3 regions of the Rhizobium sp. PEPV16 genome follow, and region 1 is predicted to be linked to each of the others. Evidence: riboswitches for the same ligand, from Rfam matches in the RefSeq annotation. Region 1 holds a riboswitch; each other region holds the start of a gene.
What was found. A riboswitch is a leader RNA that binds a small molecule or an ion and turns the genes downstream of it on or off. The one in region 1 is predicted to bind cobalamin.
Positions count from the first base shown of each region.

Region 1 (6,128 bases):
GTGCCGGGGTGCTTGAGATAAAGCCGACGTCAGGTGAACTTGCGGCGGGATGTCAATGCGGGTCGCTTGAGCATGGTCAGTAGGTCGTACGACCGCCGCTCAGGTCGAACGTCGATGCGGTGGTGAAGGAGTTCTCTTCGGAGAGCAGCCAGACGACCATCGAAGCGATCTCATGAAGTTCAACAAAACGGTCGCGCGGAATGCGCACGCGCATATATTCGATAAATTCCGGTGTCAGCCCGTCCAATATAGGTGTCTTTGCTGTGGTCGGCGTTACCGCGTTCACGGCGATCCCCGTCTTTGCGAGTTCCTTGCCAAGAGACTTGGTGAAGCCCAGCACACCGGCTTTCGCTGCGCTATAGGCAGCGATGTTCGGATTTCCTTCCTTGCCCGCCACCGAGGAGATGTTCACGATCCGCCCGTAGTCGCGCTTTAACATGACCGGAACGACGTGGCGGCAGCAGTTGAAGGTTCCCGTGAGGCAGACATCGACAACATCTTTCCACTCGATGACATCATATTCAATCGTGGGCTTAACCGGACCGGTAATCCCCGCGGAATTGACGAGGCCGTCGATACGGCCAAAAATCTCCTCGGTCGTCGCCGCCGCGTTTTTCACTGATTGGGGATCTGCAACGTTGACACCGAAAGCGACCGTGCCGGAGCCGAGAGCGGAAGCGCTGTCCTTCGCCATGTTTTCGTTCAGGTCCCAGATGGCCACCTTGCCACCAGACTGGATGACGCGCTCTGCGATCGCGTAGCCGATGCCGCGCGCACCGCCTGTGATCACGATGATGCGTTCCTTCAAGTCGATCATGTTCATTGGGCCGTTATCCTCCGATCGATCCGCCGATAGCCGAATATCATTTGGAATTTCCGGGATTCGCCTTCAGCGTATCGATATAAAAGCCCGGAATAAAGATACCTCGCCCTCGCCCGGCGTCGGCGATACCCCGACATCGGTTTGCTCACCTTGACTGTCAATGGTGTGACTGTGCGATTGAGGCCACGCTCGACCACCACCCTAGGTGTTCAGTCCCCATCCATCATGAAAGACGAGTTCCTCGAGCGGCAGCCGCTGCCGCCAGCCTTTGACGGAGAGTTCCGGCTCGTCATAGAGCCGATCGACGAAACCGGCACAAAGCCAGGCGACCACCTCGATATGCTCGGGTATGCCGAGAATGCTCTTCAGATCGCCTTCGCGAAAAATGCTGACCCAGCCGATGCCGACACCTTCCGCCCGCGCCGCAAGCCAGAGATTTTGGATGGCGCAGACTGTGGAATAGCTATCCATCCTGGAATTGTGCGTGCGCCCTAGCACGACGCTGCCGCTGCGGGTGGGATCGCAGGTCACGCATATGCCGAGCGGCGCCTCAACGATGCCTTCGAGCTTGAGCGAGCGGTAGGCTTGCCGCCGTTCGCCCTCGAACATCAGCGCCGCCTCCTCGTTGGCGCTCGCGAAGGCATCCCGAACGCGCGCCCGCACAGCGGCACTTTTCACCAGAATGAAATTCCACGGCTGCATGAAGCCGACGGAGGGTGCGTGGTGAGCGGCCGTCAGCAGCCGCTGCACAACATCGTCAGGCAAAGGATCGGGTCGAAACTGGCTGCGAACGTCGCGCCGCGTCATGATCGCGTGATAGACGGCCTCGCGTTCGGCCAAGGAAAAACCGGACGCCGCCGAAAGGGCATCCTCATCAAAGGGTCGCATCGTCAAATCCCCAACAACGCAACCGCCCCGCCGTCCGCGCGGATCGGTCTATCTTTGTCAGGCCGGTTTTCTGACTTGGCGTCATCCGTCTGCCGCAGCCTTCCCGGCAAGAAGCCAGTGGCGTGATGAAGCGGCAAACGTCGGCCTTACAGCGTTGGGCACGTTCCGGTCTTGCACCGGATTCCCGATTCTCCCGCCTTACCGGCGGGCACCTGACGGCGCATCTATTTCAGCAAACCGGCGCGGCGGCAAGCCGCGAACCAGATAGTTGATTCCAGCCGCGCGCCAAGCGGTGCCATCTGTCTCTTTTCTTCGGCCGGGGCGTAGGGAACACGGACGCGCGACACACCTCTTCTCCCCAGCGGGGCGAGGCAGATCTCCAGCGGGCGCAATAGCGAAATAACACGCGTGTGCTCCGGCATCCCATTCTACTTTATGATTTATTCACATATCAAATACACACTGCGTTTGCGCGTTTTGGGTTGCTATCCGGACATGGGCATGAGGGCTCGTGATGTGACCGTCAGCGTGGATGCCCGTATTGAGACGCCGGTCGGGAACATCTCCGACTGAGCCGCAATTCTAGGCTGCCGCGGAATGTTCCAATTTTTGAAAACGATGCCTCTGACCGCCAAGCTGGCGGCGATTATCGTTGCCGTCAACCTCTGCGGCATTTCCGCCTTCGCCACCTATACCTGGATGTACGAAACCCGGGCATTGATCGATGGCGCCAAGGCCAACTGGTCAAAGGATGCGGAGCAGTTTGCCTCTCTGGCCGCCGGCGGCGTCAAGTGGGGTAAGGCGAATGCCGTCCGTGAAGCTTATTCGCTCTACCGCGACGACCCTTCGCTCGATCTCGTGCAATTTGCCGCATTCAACGCGGAACCTGCCGCCGTCGACACATGGACACGCGATGGCATCAACGGTTTGCCCGCACCGGCCGATCTGGCCAAGAGCCTCAGTGCAAAGCCGGAAAAAACGACGATCGATGACGGCGGGATATCCGCCGGCGTGGTCACGATCATAGCGCCGCTCCCGCTCGACAAATCAGGAAAAGCCACCGGCTATATCGTCACGAACTGGTCCGTCGAAAAAATCGCTGCTGAAGTCAGGCAGAAGGTTCTCGTTTCGCTGCTCACGCAGTCGCTGATCACCGCCTTGGCCGTCGTCGCCTTCCTTCTCGCCATGCGCAGCCTTGTTGGCCGGCCCATCAGGATCCTCAGTGAGAGAATCAGCGCATTGCAGAAAGGCGATCTGGCCTCTCCCGTCGCCTATAAGGAAAATGGCGACGAGATCGGTTTTCTGGCACGCGCGTTGGAAGTCTTCCGCCACGAGGCAATTGCGAAGGTCGAAAGAGAGCAGGCCGCTGCCGAGCAGAGCGCCTCGCTCGACGCCGAACGGGCGCGCAACACGTTGTTCACGGAAGAGGCCAGCAAAACCCAACGGCTGGTCATGACCGCTCTCGCAAATGCATTGGAAAAGCTTGCCGCCGGCGACTTCTCGATACACCTGGCCGATCTCGGCCCCGAATTCGATAAATTGCGGCAGGATTTCAACAACATGGTCGAAGCGGTCGCGGCCGCGCTGACAGAGATCAAGACCGCGTCCGTGGCGGTCGAAGGTGGGTCAAGCGAGCTGGCCTCCTCCGCAGATCAACTCGCCAGGCGGACCGAGCAACAGGCAGCAGCATTGGAACAGACCGCCGCAGCACTGGATGAGGTGACCACCACGGTCAGAACTTCGTCGCAGCGCGCCGAAAATGCCGGCAAGCTGGTCGAGGAGACAAAGCGGAGCGCCCATGTCTCAGCGACGGTGGTGCGCGATGCAATCGGCGCGATGGACCGTATTCAGACCTCGTCTAGCCAGATCGGCCGCATCATCGGCGTCATCGATGAAATCGCGTTTCAGACGAACCTGCTGGCGCTGAATGCCGGCGTCGAAGCCGCGCGTGCCGGCGAGGCCGGCAAGGGTTTTGCGGTTGTCGCTCAGGAGGTGCGTGAACTCGCCCAGCGGTCGGCAAATGCGGCAAAGGAAATCAAGAACCTTATCAACGTATCCGGCCAGGAAGTTGCCGCGGGCGTCGGGCTGGTGAACGAAACCGGCGACGCCTTGCTGAAGATCGAGGAGCAGATCAACCGCATCAGCGACAGTATCGCTTCCATCGTCCAGTCCTATCGCGAACAGGCGACGGGCCTGCAGGAAATCAACGGTGCGATCAACCAGATGGATCAGGCGACGCAGCAGAACGCGGCAATGGTCGAGGAAACCAACGCGGCCTGCCAGGAACTGCTGCAGCAGGGACGCCTTCTGCAGGACTCGGCCGGCAGGTTCGTCGTCGGCGCATCTACCGCCAGCCAGCCCAAACCCGTTCAAGCTGCCCGCCAACCGCGTCCCGAGCCCAGAGTCTTCACGCAGCGACATGTAGGCAATGCCGCCGTTGCCGCTGCTCCCGGTGCCTGGGAGGAGTTCTGACGTCGTCTGCATCCGATAAGCCGTAGTTCTCAGCAACCTATAATCAGGAAGGAAACACTTATGAAGAAAATCGTGCCCGCATTTCTTTTGGCCTGCGCTGCATTTGCCGTGCCCGTGGGCGTATCCATGGCGCAGGATGCCAAGCTTGCCCCGATCTCCGACTACGTGACGAGCGACGTCAAGCCCTGGCTCAACGACCCTGCCATCATCGAGGCTGTCAAGGCGCAGAACGCTGCCAACGCCAATCTCAGCGCGGGTGATGTTGACGCCCTCGACAATAAGTGGCGTGCCGAAGTCGATGGCTCCGACCACTCGATGATCGACGGCGTGCTCAACAATGCACTGTCGAAATTCCTTCAGGGAAAGAAGGAAGCTTCCGGCGGCAAGATCACGGAAATCTTCGTCATGGATGCAAAGGGGCTGAATGTCGGTCAAAGCGACACAACATCGGATTATTGGCAGGGCGACGAGGGCAAGTTCCAGAAGTCTTTTGGCGCCGGCAAGGAAGCCGTCTTCGTCGATGAGATCGAAAAGGATGAGTCGACCCAGACACTGCAGTCGCAGGCAAGTGTGACGATATCCGACGACAAGGGAACGCCGATCGGCGCCATCACCGTCGGTGTGAACGTCGACGCTCTCTGAACTCGGGAACGACATTCGAAAGCAATGAAAACGCATATCGCCCGGAGCATGCACGGTTCGGGCGATATGGATAAACAAAGACTTGCAAGACGTCGCATGAGCGAGATCGAGTGCGACGTGCCCTCCACAGGGGGTATGGTGCCCCGCAAGAGCATCAGCTTTTCAGGCAGCAAATTCTACGTGACAATGCCTGATCTTGGCGCTACACACGCCTCATGTCGATCACGTCAACCTACGCCTCGGGATTTTATTGGTACCGCTGCTCCCAGCGGATACGGGTCCATGCGTAACTGAATTCGACGCGACGACAACCCGAACAGCCGCTAGTCTACCTGGCGGCTTTTTTGTTCCGTGCGGGTATGACCAAACAGGAGCCATACCGTGTCTGATACCATTGATGATCTGCGTATCGTCGAGATCACCCCGCTGACCAAACCCGCCGATATCATTGCGGAAATCCACCGCAATCCTACTGTCACCGAGACCGTGACCAGCAATCGTGATGCGATCCACAAGATTCTCCAGGGCGAGGACGATCGCCTGATCGTCGTCATCGGCCCCTGCTCCATCCACGACCCTGTCGCCGCCCGGGAGTACGCCGCGCGGCTGGAAGAGCAGCGGCGTCGCTTCGCCGGCGATCTCGAGATCGTCATGCGCGTCTATTTCGAAAAACCCCGCACGACCGTCGGCTGGAAGGGCCTGATAAACGATCCGCATCTCGACGGCAGCTACCGTATCGAGGAGGGGCTGAGGATTGCGAGACGCCTGCTGCTCGATATCAATGCCATGGGTCTTCCGGCCGGCGTCGAATTCCTCGACACCATCACGCCGCAATATATTGCCGATCTCGTCAGTTGGGGCGCGATCGGCGCGCGCACGACCGAAAGCCAGGTCCACCGGCAGCTTGCCTCCGGCCTTTCCTGCCCGATCGGCTTCAAGAACGGGACCGACGGCGGCGTGCGTGTGGCGCTGGACGCCATCCTCGCCGCCTCGCAGCCACACCATTTCCCGGCCGTAACCAAGGACGGACAGGCGGCGATCGCCTCGACGAGGGGTAATGAGGACTGCCACATCATCCTGCGCGGCGGCAAACGGCCGAACTATGAAGCGGCCGATGTCGAAGCGGTGACTGGCGAAGCCGTCAGACTCGGCGTCGCCCCGCGCATCCTCATCGATGCCAGCCACGCCAACAGCGGCAAGGACCCGATGAACCAGCCGCTCGTCGTCAAATCCGTCGCCGCACAGATTGCCGCCGGTAACAGCGACATCAAGGGCATGATGATCGAAAGCAACCTCGTCGCCG
Region 1 is NZ_VSZV01000182.1:3,262-9,389, reverse strand. It holds gene FY112_RS04560 (SDR family NAD(P)-dependent oxidoreductase) at 77-823, opposite strand; gene bluB (5,6-dimethylbenzimidazole synthase) at 1,025-1,711, opposite strand; cobalamin riboswitch at 1,754-1,942, opposite strand; gene FY112_RS04550 (methyl-accepting chemotaxis protein) at 2,309-4,183, shown strand; gene FY112_RS04545 (hypothetical protein) at 4,244-4,825, shown strand; gene FY112_RS04540 (3-deoxy-7-phosphoheptulonate synthase) at 5,207-6,128, shown strand, end outside.

Region 2 (6,128 bases), on a different contig from region 1:
GAATTCGTCATGGTCGTGCGGCGCACCATCCTCATGCTCCAGCTCGTGATGCGACTTGCGATTGGCGACATCGTCCTCCGTACCGATGCCGAGGCCGAGCAGGATGCCGGCCGACACCTCGCCGTTCCGCGCCTCGATCATCACGGGCTTGCGCACCGTGCGGGAGGCGACCTCGTCGCGCACCCTGATGAGGCCGGCAGCGTCGATCAGGTCGGTCTTGTTGAGCACGATGAGATCGGCGCAGGTCAGCTGATCCTCGAACAACTCCTCGATCGGGCTCTCGTGATCGAGCGATTCATCCTCGGCGCGGCGCGCATCGACGGCATCGTGGTCGTCGGCAAAACGGCCGGCGGCAACAGCGGCGCTGTCGACCACCGTAATAACGCCGTCGACGGTCACCTGGGTGCGAATGTCGGGCCAGTTGAAGGCGGCGACCAGCGGCTGCGGCAGGGCAAGACCTGAAGTCTCGATGACGATATGGTCGGGCCGCTGTTCGCGCTCGAGCAGCTTCGTCATCGTCGGAATGAAATCGTCCGCAACCGTGCAGCATATGCAGCCATTGGTCAGCTCGATGATGTCGTCCTCGGTGCAATTCTCCGCACCGCAGCCCTTCAGCACGTCGCCGTCGACGCCGAGATCGCCGAACTCGTTGATGATCAGGGCAATCTTCCTGCCGCCGGCGTTGGTGAGCAGGTTGCGGATCATCGTCGTCTTGCCGGCACCGAGGAAGCCGGTGATGACGGTTGCGGGAATCTTCTGCTGGTTCATGGACTTAACCCTTCATTTTCAGCGGCAGGCCTGCCGCGATGAAATAAACTTCGGCGGCCTTCGCCGCGATCGATTGGTGCAGCCGGCCGGCATGATCGCGAAAATCCCGCGCCATGCGATTGTCGGGCACGATGCCGAGACCGACCTCATTGGAAACGAAAACGAGCCGCGCTTTCGCGGTGGGCAGGAAATCGGCAAGGGCGACAAATTCCGCCGCCATCTCACGCTCCTCCATCATCAGATTGGTGACCCAGAGCGTCAGGCAGTCGATGAGGACGATGCGCTCCTTGCGGTCGATGGCGGTGAGCTTGCCGACAAGATCGAGCGGCTCCTCATGCGTCGTCCAGGACGGACCGCGATCGGCCTTGTGTTGGGCGATGCGCGCCTGCATCTCCTCGTCCCATGCACGGCCGGTCGCGACATAGTGACGGTCGAGGCCGGTCGCCGTCACGAGGTCTTCGGCGAACCGGGATTTGCCGGAACGTGCTCCGCCGAGGATGAAGGTGGCAGTCATGCTCAAACGCCCCTCAGGGAGAGTGCGTAGCCGTGGCTTGTTCCGAGTGCACCTTTCTCGGCTACTGAGGGTGTGACACCCCCCTCTGTCCTGCCGGACATCTCCCCCACAAGGGGAGAGATTGAATCGCCGAGAGCTTTTCTCCAAACAATTGATGTAGGACGACGGTCGTGCTGCTTGCCGATCTCCCTCCTTGTGGGGGAGATGTCCGGCAGGACAGAGGGAGGGACCCAGCATTCGACATAAGCGGCCGAAAGCACACCTCTTGCAGCACTGCTTGGAGGCGTCGCGCGCGCCGCACCAGGCCGCGCCGAATTCAATCGTTCAGCCAAGACAACCTCCGTGCTGGCAACGGGCATAGTGCCCAGGTGTGGGCTTCTCGCCCGGCACGCATGGCAGGTCTCCTGGCTCGCGGTTATCGGCCGCGATCGGAGCGGACCGGAAACCGGTCGCCCTGATCGTGCCAGCGGATCATCCTCGCCTTCCCGGCTGCATCAGTGAAAAGGTGGACGATTCGTAGATTGAGAGGCGTCCGACCCCGGTTGATCACCATGCATTTCCAGTGGCTTTTCCGGCATGTCGCCCGTCCCGCCCGCTTGCATGATTGCAAGCCGCCGGCCGGAAGGGCTTAGTGCCGGATGGAAGACCCTGACCGCTCTACAGTCGCGGGGTCGGCTGTGATGAAGGCGCCCGGCTTGGGTCCGCCCCGTCACATTCCCTTTTCATCCGGAAGGGCGCAACACCGATCCGGAACCATCCGTTATGTCAGGATGGTCAGTCGACCATCCGTTATCGGGATGGTTAGGCAAGCGCAGGGATGAAGTCAACCGGCCTTGGCGACCGCCCGATCGCCGGCCACGTGACGTGGCCACACAAACACGACTTACCCTACCTTAAATATCGTCATTTATCAGAGACTTACGTCACCGAAATTTATTCCAACCGCCGGCTTTTCGCCGCAATTGCGTCGCAAGCGGACTGCGCGACCATCTCCGCCCTTGACCGGGCCTCTCCCCGCCTAGTTGTCTAGCCATGCTTATGAAATTGGATCGGCGCGGTTTCCGCGCGCTGCGTGTTTTCTTCGATCCGGGACGCCTGAGGGCGCTGACCCGGCGCAGCGAAGTCGGCCTGTCGCTGGCGGGCGCCGTCGTCGGCATCATCTCGGGTCTCGCCGTCACCGGCATGAGCTATGTCTCCAACGAGCTGCACCAGCTGGTCTTCGGCATCGCCGACAGCGAACGGCTGAGCTCGTCCGAGATCGAGAACAAGCTGCTGCTGCTCACCGCCCCCGTCATCGGCGGCGCCCTGCTCGGCCTGCTGCTTTTCGTGCTGGCGAAACGGCGCAAGAAGCCGATGGTCGACCCGATCGAGGCCAATGCGCTGCATGGCGGCCGCCTGTCCCTGACCGACAGCATCATCGTTGCCGTGCAGAACCTGATCTCCAACGGTTTCGGCGCCTCTGTCGGCCTGGAGGCCGGCTATACCCAGCTTGCCGCCGGCCTCGCCTCGAAATTCGGGCTGAAGCTGCAGCTTCGTCGCTCGGACCTGCGCACCCTCGTTGGCTGCGGCGCGGCGGGCGCCATCGCCGCCGCCTTCAACGCGCCGCTGACCGGCGCCTTCTATGCTTTCGAGCTGATCATCGGCACCTATACGATCGTCTCGCTGACGCCTGTCGTCGTCTCCGCCCTTGTCTCCACCCTGATCGCAAGGCTGCTCGCCGGCAGCGATTTCACCATCGATATCGGCAGCTTCGGTTCGGTCGTGCCGGCCGATTATATCCCGGCGCTGCTGCTCGGTGCGTTCTGCGCCGGTGTCGGCATCCTGATCATGCAGGGCGTCGCTTTTGTCGAGGAGCTTGCGCGCAAGAGCTCGATCGCCCCACCCTTCCGCCCGGCACTCGGCGGCATCATCGTCGGGCTCTTGGCGATGATCTCGCCGCAGGTGCTTTCGGCCGGCCACGGCGCGCTGCATCTCAACCTTTCCCGTGACGTGGCAATCCCGACGCTGATCGGCCTCTTCCTTTTGAAATCCTTCGCCTCGGCGATCTCGATCGGCTCCGGCTTCAGGGGCGGCCTGTTTTTCGCCTCTCTGTTCATGGGAGCCCTGCTCGGCAAACTCTTCGCCTATTGCGGCCCCTATTTCGCCGATGCGACGCTGACGCCCGTCATCTATGCCGTGGTCGGCATGAGTTCGCTTGCCGTCGCCGTCATCGGCGGGCCGCTGACCATGACCTTCCTGGCGCTCGAAATCACCGGCGACTTTCCGATCACGGCGCTGGTGCTCGCTGCCGTCATCACCTCCTCGCTGGTCGTGCGTTCGACCTTCGGCTACTCCTTCGCCACATGGCGCTTCCACCTGCGCGGCGAAAGCATCCGCAGCGCCCATGATGTCGGCTGGATCCGCAATCTGACGGTCGACAAGCTGATGCGCGCCGACGTCAAGACGGCAAGGGCGGGCATTTCTCTGGAGGAATTCAAGCAGGCCTTCCCGATCGGCTCGACCCAGCGCGTCATCCTCGTCGAGGAGAGCGACAAATATGCGGGCCTCGTGCTGGTGCCGGAGATTTACGCCAATCCGACCGATGCGCAGGACGAGGGCAAGACGCTTGCCGATTTCATCCACTATCGCAACGATTTCCTGCAGCCGCAGATGAATGCCAGGCAGGCGGCGGCGATCTTCGACAAGAGCGAAAGCGAAGCGCTCGCCGTCGTCAACAACCTGATCGAACGCAAGGTGATCGGCCAGCTCAGCGAAAGCTACACGCTGCGCCGCTACAGCGAAGAACTCGACCGCCGCCGCCGCGAAGTCTCAGGCGAGATCTGAGCAAGTCGGAACACTCCGTCGTCAGTCGGTGCCGGCGAGCTTGAAGACGTTGACCGGCTTCGAAACGCCGCGCAATTCGAAAGAGCCGAGACATTCGCTGGCAACGGCAGAGGTTACCGCGAAACTCTCCGACATCAGCAGATGGTGCCCGAGCACGCCGCAGAGTTTTTCGAGCCGCGAAGCCTCGTTGACGGCGCTGCCGATGACGGTGAAATCAAGCCTGCCGCGTGCGCCGATATTTCCATAGAAGACCTCGCCAAGATGCAGCACGACATCGACGCCGATGTCAGGACCTCCATCATTCCTCCGCTTACCATTCAGCACCTTGTTGGCTTCTAGAATATTCCTTGCGGAAGCCAGTGCGGCCATGCAGGCCTTTTGCGGATCTTCAGCATCGGTCGGAAAGATCGCCAGCACGCTATCGCCCATGAACTTGAGGATCTCGCCCGAATTTTCCTCGACATGCCAGCCGATCAGCTCGAAATGTTCATTCAGAAACCCGGCGATTTCGCCCGGCTGATAAACCTCGGTCAGCGCCGTGAAGTTTCTCAGGTCCGCAAGCAGGATCGCAGCATTGATCGCCCCTCCCTTTCCCCTCTGAATATCGCCTGCAAGGATGCGTGCACTTGTTTTGGCGCCTGTATAGACGGCAAGGATATCCGATGCGGTTTTCGTTGCCGCGATACGATAACAAGCCAGCCCCAGCGCCGGGAAGAGCTTCGCGACGATCGCCAGTTGGTCATCAGAAAATCCGCCCGGCCTGTCGCTTGTAAGAGACAGACTGACCCCGCGCAGCGCAGCCTCCTTCGGAAACTCCAGCAGGCCGACCAGATGATCGGTGCCGCCGCCATGCGCGAATTCCGCAAGCTGTGGGTAGTCATCGACACCCTCACCCTTGGCGATGTTCCATCGACCTGACGTTTCGCCACGGCCCAAAAGAAAATAGATCGGGGTCTTCTCGAAATTCAGCACTGCCGCACTGCCATACTCGGCATTCTCGATCGTGGTCGCACCGCCGCGCACGAAATTGGCCGAGACGCCGCCATACATGGGATGAATAGACGGCATTGAGATGCTTCCCCGCCAGATCGGAAAGCCATCCGCGATCAGCCGATCGCACAATCCGGCTATCAGCTCGCCAATATGCTCAGCTGTGATTCCATGCTCTATAAGCCACTGAATATGATTGTTAATTTCCGAACCTCCAAATGACCGACGCAGTTTATGGTCGGAATTCGGGCAAATGGACGGCGATGACCAACCCGGGGCGTTGCTACGTCAACCAATAGGCGAGTCAGGCAGATATTTCTAGCCATGGTCTCCGGCAACGACAACCACAAGGCAGGCTAAGCGGGAATGATACCTGCCGTTACCGTCATTCGGCTCCGACGAGAAGCAGTGAAGCGTGCCGCAGAAATGAAAGACGGTGCCGCAGCGCTTGCGGATATCTCACATCCTGACTGTCATGCCGCCGTCCACCGTCAGCACGTGACCGTTGACGAACGAAGCGGCGTCGCTTGCAAGAAACAGCGCCGCGCCGGCGATCTCGTCCGGGCGTCCCCAGCGCTGAACCGGGATGCGCTGGCGCACGAAGGGCATCAATTCCTCGTTCGCAGCCATCGCCGCGTTCGTCTCGGTCGCGAACCAGCCGGGCGCAATCGCATTGCTGGTGATCCCATGCGGGCCGAATTCGACCGCCATGCCGCGCATCAGTCCGGTCAATCCCTGCTTTGCTGCCGGATAGACGCAGTCGCCGGGCATGACGACATGGCCGCTGATCGAGGTCACTGCGATCAGCCGGCCGTAATTGCGTCGCTTCATCAACACGGCAGCGTCGCGCGACAGCGTCATCGCCGCCGCCAGGTCGGTGCGCAGCAGCTCGATGATCGCATCATCGTCGAATTCGGCCAGCGGCCGCCTGTCGCGAGCGCCGACATTGTTGATCAAAATATCGAGACGACCATGGACCTTGTCGATATTCGCCATCGCAGCACGCTGTGCCTCGCGGTCGGCGATATCGAAT
Region 2 is NZ_VSZV01000160.1:1,176-7,303, reverse strand. It holds gene cobW (cobalamin biosynthesis protein CobW) at 1-768, opposite strand, end outside; gene cobU (bifunctional adenosylcobinamide kinase/adenosylcobinamide-phosphate guanylyltransferase) at 773-1,282, opposite strand; cobalamin riboswitch at 1,659-2,055, opposite strand; gene FY112_RS03385 (chloride channel protein) at 2,315-4,105, shown strand; gene FY112_RS03380 (adenylate/guanylate cyclase domain-containing protein) at 4,127-5,173, opposite strand; gene FY112_RS03375 (SDR family oxidoreductase) at 5,555-6,128, opposite strand, start outside.
Region 2: linked by a shared signal. The riboswitch ahead of cobU (bifunctional adenosylcobinamide kinase/adenosylcobinamide-phosphate guanylyltransferase) and the one ahead of bluB (5,6-dimethylbenzimidazole synthase) in region 1 are both predicted to bind cobalamin.

Region 3 (6,128 bases), on a different contig from region 1:
GGCCCAGGAGGGAATGTCGTTCGAAAGCGGCACCTTTTCCGGCAGCCAGAAATTGCCGGTGAGCCGGTTCCAGACTTCGAGATCCTTCTCGTCCTCGATGCGGTTCCAGTTGATGGCGCGCACGCGGCTGACCGGCTTTACGGCGATGTTCATGGTGATTATCTCCTTCCAATAGATTTGATGGCGCTCGGAGCCACCTCACCCTACCCTCTCCCCGAGGGGAGAGGGGATGTCGCGCCTGCCGCAGATGTCTTCTCCCCTCGGGGAGAAGGTGCCGGCAGGAGGATGAGGGGGCCATTTGCTCAAAGGCTCGCGGTCGAAATCAACTCACAGCGTACAAGACACGCAGCCCTGCACCTCGGTGCCGGACAGCGCCATCTGGCGAAGGCGGATGTAGTAGATCGTCTTGATGCCCTTCTTCCAGGCATGGATCTGCGCCTTGTTGATGTCGCGCGTCGTTGCAGTGTCGCGGAAGAACAAGGTCAGCGACAGGCCTTGGTCGACATGCTGGGTCGCCGCCGCGTAGGTGTCGATTATCTTCTCCGGCCCGATCTCGTAGGCATCCTGATAATAGTCGAGATTGTCGTTGGTCATGAACGGCGCCGGATAGTAGACGCGGCCGATCTTGCCTTCCTTGCGGATCTCGATCTTCGAGACGATCGGATGGATCGAGGAGGTCGAGTGGTTGATATAGGAAATCGAGCCCGTCGGCGGCACCGCTTGCAGGTTCCGGTTATAGAGGCCGGAGGCCATCACCGCCTTCTTCAGCGCGGCCCAATCTTCCTGCGTCGGAATGTGAATGCCTGACGTCTCGAACAGCGCCCTCACCGTCTCCGTCGCCGGCTCCCAGAGCTGCTCGGTATATTTGTCGAAATATTCGCCGGAGGCATATTTCGAGTCCTCGAAGCCCTTGAAGCTTGTGCCGCGTTCGACCGCCAAAAGGTTCGAGGCGCGGATCGCGTGATAGGTCACCGTGTAGAAGTAGATATTGGTGAAATCCACGCCTTCCTCGGAGCCGTAGAAGATGCGTTCGCGGGCGAGGTAACCGTGCAGGTTCATCTGGCCGAGGCCGATCGCATGGCTCTCGTCATTGCCCTTCTCGATGGAAGGAACCGAGGAGATGTGGCTCATGTCGGAAACAGCCGTCAGCGCCCGGATCGAGGTCTCGATCGTCTTACCGAAATCCGCCGAATCCATTGCCGCCGCGATATTCAACGAGCCGAGATTGCAGGAAATATCCTTGCCGAGATGTTTGTAGGAAAGGTCGTCATGATATTCGCTGGCCTCGCTGACCTGCAGAATCTCCGAGCAGAGATTGCTCATCGAGATGCGCCCGGCGATCGGGTTCGCCCGGTTCACCGTGTCCTCGAACATGATGTAGGGATAGCCGCTCTCGAACTGGATTTCGGCAAGCACCTGGAAGAATTCGCGCGCCTTGATCTTCTTCTTTGAGATGCGGGCGTCATCAGCCATCTCGCGGTACTTTTCCGTCACCGAAATCTCAGTGAACGGCACGCCATAGACGCGCTCCACGTCATAGGGCGAGAACAGGTACATGTCCTCGTTGTTCCTCGCGAGCTCGAAGGTGATATCAGGCACGACGACACCGAGCGACAGCGTCTTGATGCGGATCTTCTCGTCGGCATTCTCGCGCTTGGTGTCGAGGAAGCGCATGATGTCGGGATGGTGGGCATTGAGATAGACCGCACCCGCGCCTTGTCGCGCACCGAGCTGATTGGCATAGGAAAAACTGTCTTCGAGCAGCTTCATGACGGGAATGATGCCCGAGGACTGGTTCTCGATATGCTTGATCGGCGCGCCCGCCTCGCGGATATTCGTCAGCGACAGCGCCACGCCGCCACCGCGCTTCGACAATTGCAGCGCCGAATTGATCGACCGGCCGATCGATTCCATATTGTCCTCGACGCGCAGCAGGAAGCAGGAAACCAGTTCGCCGCGCTGCTTCTTGCCGGCATTGAGGAACGTCGGCGTCGCCGGCTGGAAGCGGCCGGAAATGATCTCATCGACCACGTCGCGGGCAAGGGCCTCGTCGCCGCGCGCAAGCGCCAGCGCCACCATGCAGATGCGGTCCTCATAGCGCTCGAGATAGCGCTTTCCGTCGAAGGTCTTCAGCGTATAGCTGGTGTAGTATTTGAAGGCGCCGAGGAAGGTCGGGAAACGGAACTTCTTGGCATAGGCCTGGTCGAACAGATCCCGCACGAAATTGAAGGAATACTGGTCGAGAACCTCCTGCTCGTAATAGCCCTCGGTGACGAGGTAATCGAGCTTTTCCCGGAGATTGTGAAAGAACACCGTGTTCTGGTTCACATGCTGCAGAAAATATTGCTTGGCAGCCATTCGATCCTTGTCGAGCTGGATCCGCCCCTCATCGTCGTAGAGGTTCAGCATCGCGTTCAGCGCGTGGTAGTCGAGCGTTTCCGCCGCTTTCAGAGGGCGTTCGCCGGCGGGATGAGCAAAGGTGTTATGCGGTTTTGCGCCCGCATCCCGCGTCAGAGGTGTTCCCGTGTCCAAAACCGTTCCATTCCGTGTTTGACGTTGGCGATGTCATCTTCTGTGCCCAGCAGCTCGAACCGGTAGAGGTAAGGCACCTGGCATTTCTGCGAGATGACGTCGCCGACGAGCCCGTATGTCTCGCCGAAATTGCTGTTGCCCGCGGCAATCACGCCGCGGATGTGTCCTCGGTTTTCCGCATCGTTGAGGAAACGGATCACCTGCTTGGGAACGGCACCCTTGCCGCCGTCGCCGCTATAAGTCGGCACGATCAGCACGAAGGGTTCGCGGATATGGAACGCGTCTGCGCCACCTGACGGAATGCGCGCCGCGCGCAGTCCGAGCTTGGCGACGAACCGATGGGTGTTCTCGGATCGGCTGGAATAATAGACGATCAGACCCATCGCCTTTCCTCAGGAAAGTGCGCTGATCATGTCGGGGCGGAAACCGGCCCAATGCTGCTCGCCAGCGATGACGACAGGCGCCTGCATATAGCCGAGGCTGCGGACGCGATCGAGCGCTTTGGCATCCTGCGAGATATCGACGATGTCATAGTCGACTCCCAGGCGGTCGAGGGCGCGATAGGTGGCAGTGCATTGGACGCAGGCAGGCTTGCTGTAGACGGTGATGGTCATAATATTCCTCGTAACGATTGGGACGCAGGACATCGGTCGGAAATCTCTCGATATCCGTCGAAAACACTCTGTATTTTGCAGCGATGCGGCTCGTTCAGCCGCTGGGCGTGATCCGCCCTCTCCTTGACGCGGGTGGTGGCCTGAACTGAGATACTGACATGACTTCACCCCGAAGTGGCTCAATGCGAAGGTTTCGAGGGCGGAGGTTCGGGCCTGCGAAACGCGATGCGGAGATTCCCCGCAGCCATGCAACGCGACCTTCCGGACACCCCGCCCGTGGACGTTTCGTTCGAGGCAGGTCTCCTGGCTCACGGGTCAAAGCGCCTGCCCAGCCTTCCCGGAGCATCATGCTCCAGTGACCTGAAATCGGACAGTTGCTCGCCGCTTACAGTTGCGGGGGCAGCTCCGGCATTGCCGCGCCATGATGGCGAAGCGCACCGAATTCCCGTCTTAGCCGCCGATCCTCACGAATCGACGGAACCTCGAACACTAGATATGGTACGCGAATCGCTGATGACGTCAACAAGTTGTTGTGGCGGCGCAGCAGTGGCGGCAGTGAATTTCACGTGACTGCGTATGATGTGGATAATGAAGCGTTAACGGAAAAGCGCTGTGGAGAACCCATCAGAAAAGAGCCGGCAGAAGCCGGCTCCCGAAACAACATTCATATTTTTATTCGAAGCAACTGCAGCGCGTTGATCGTCACCAGCACGGTGGCGCCGGTATCGGCGAGGATCGCCGGCCAGAGCCCGGTGATCCCGATAATCGTCGTCACCAGAAAGACCGCCTTCAGCCCGAGTGCGATGGTGATATTCTGCAGGATGTTGCGCATCGTGCGTTTGGAAAGTTCGATCATCCGCGCCACGTCGCCGACGCGTCCGTGCAGCACGGCGGCATCCGCCGTCTCCAGCGCCACATCGGTGCCGCCGCCCATGGCGATGCCGATATCGGCCGCGGCCAGTGCCGGAGCATCGTTGATGCCGTCGCCGACCTTGGCAACGACGAAGCCCTGGCGCTTCAATTCGCCGACGACCCGCTGCTTGTCCTCCGGCATCATCTCGCCGCGCCAGTCGATGCCGAGCATGCCGGCAACGGCTGCTGCCGTCCGCTTGTTGTCGCCCGTCAACATCATCGCCTTGACGCCCGCCGATTTGAGGGCAGCGAGCCCGGCCTCGGCATCCTCGCGCGGCTCGTCGCGCATGGCGATCAGGCCGGCCGCAACACCGTTGACGAGCAGCACCGACACGCTCTTGCCCTCGTCGTTCAGCGCAGCGATGCGTGCATCCCGTTCAGCACTGAGCGCCCCGCGCTCACGGGCAGCAGGCGGCGACAGCAGGTCCAGCGTCTCGCCGCCGACTTTGCCACTGACACCCTTGCCCGGCAGCGCTTCCAGCTCGAAGGCCGGCGGCACGGGAACGCCATCCGCTTTGGCGCGGTTGAGGATCGCCAGCGCCAGCGGATGGCTAGAACCCTGCTCCAGCACCGCCGCGCGCGACAGCACCTGCGCCTCGCTCAGGTCAAAGGAAATGATGTCGGTCACCTGAGGCTTGCCTTCCGTCAGCGTGCCTGTTTTGTCGAACGCGACCATCGTCACCTTGCCGAGCGTTTCAAGTACAGCGCCGCCCTTCATCAAGAGGCCGCGCCGCGCACCTGCCGAAAGCGAAGCGGCGATCGCCGCCGGCGTCGAAATGACGAGCGCGCAGGGGCAGCCGATCAAAAGGATGGCAAGGCCCTTATAGACCCATTCGCCCCATGGCCCTGTGAACAGCAGCGGCGGAACGACCGCGACAAGCGTTGCGACCACGACCACGCCGGGCGTGTAATAGCGCGAGAACCGATCGATGAAGCGCTCGGTCGGCGCCTTCGATTCCTGCGCCTCCTCCACCAGCTTGACGACGCGGGCGATGGTATTGTCGGCAGCGGCGGCGGTGACGCGAACCCTCAACACCGCATCGCCATTCACCGTGCCGGCAAAAACGACGGCATCGACGCCCTTGCACACCGGCGTGCTCTCGCCCGTCACCGGCGCCTCGTCGATCGCGCTCTCGCCTGAGATGATGATGCCGTCTGCAGAGATACGGTCGCCAGGGCGAACCATGATAATGGCGCCGACAGCAAGGCTTTCCGCCGGCACTTCCCGCGTCTGGCCATTGTCTTCGAGCAGCGCATTCTTCGGCACCAAGGCCGTCAGCGACTGGATACTTTCGCGCGCCTTGCCCGCCGCCACCCCCTCCAGCAACTCGCCGACGAGGAACAGGAACACGACGGTTGCCGCCTCTTCGCCGGCATTGATGATGACGGCGCCGATGGCGGCGATCGTCATCAGCATCTCGATCGAAAACGGTGTTCCGGAGAAGGCGGCCATGATGGCGCGCCGCGCGATCGGCACCAGCCCGATCAGCACGGCGACGATGAAGGCATAGGACGCGATCGCCGGCACGAGATGGCCGACGGTATAGGCGGCAACGAGTGCTGCACCCGAAAGAATGGTCAGCCGGCCCTTCCTGCTCTGCCACCAGGGACCGGCCATCGGCGCATGGTCGTGCCCGTGCAGCCCCTCGATTTCCTTCTCGCCATGATCGTGAGGATGATCGTGGTCATGGCCCGCGTGATCGCGGTGATCATGTCCATGGTCGTGACGATGCTGCGAGCCCTGGGTATGCGCAGGCGCAGCGGTTCCGGCAAGCGGCGCGACGGAATAGCCGAGCCCCGTCACCTTCTTCTCGATCACCTTGAGATCGCTGCTGCCATCGTGCCGGACGGTCATCGTGCCCGCCATCACCGAAACGGAAACATCGGCGACACCCGTCAAGCGTCTGACCGCCGTATCGATCTTGGTTGCGCAGGAGGCGCAATCCATGCCGCCAACCCGGTATCGTGTCTCGCTCTCAGCCATGATCCGCTTCCTTGTCAAATAGAAGCATCCCTCCTACATCCTCTAGCGACTAGAGGTGCAAGAGGAAAATCATGAAAAAGATCACC
Region 3 is NZ_VSZV01000196.1:1,280-7,407, reverse strand. It holds gene nrdF (class 1b ribonucleoside-diphosphate reductase subunit beta) at 1-153, opposite strand, end outside; gene nrdE (class 1b ribonucleoside-diphosphate reductase subunit alpha) at 328-2,532, opposite strand; gene nrdI (class Ib ribonucleoside-diphosphate reductase assembly flavoprotein NrdI) at 2,511-2,915, opposite strand; gene nrdH (glutaredoxin-like protein NrdH) at 2,925-3,146, opposite strand; cobalamin riboswitch at 3,422-3,646, opposite strand; gene FY112_RS05320 (heavy metal translocating P-type ATPase) at 3,811-6,042, opposite strand; gene FY112_RS05315 (helix-turn-helix domain-containing protein) at 6,114-6,128, shown strand, end outside.
Region 3: linked by a shared signal. The riboswitch ahead of nrdH (glutaredoxin-like protein NrdH) and the one ahead of bluB (5,6-dimethylbenzimidazole synthase) in region 1 are both predicted to bind cobalamin.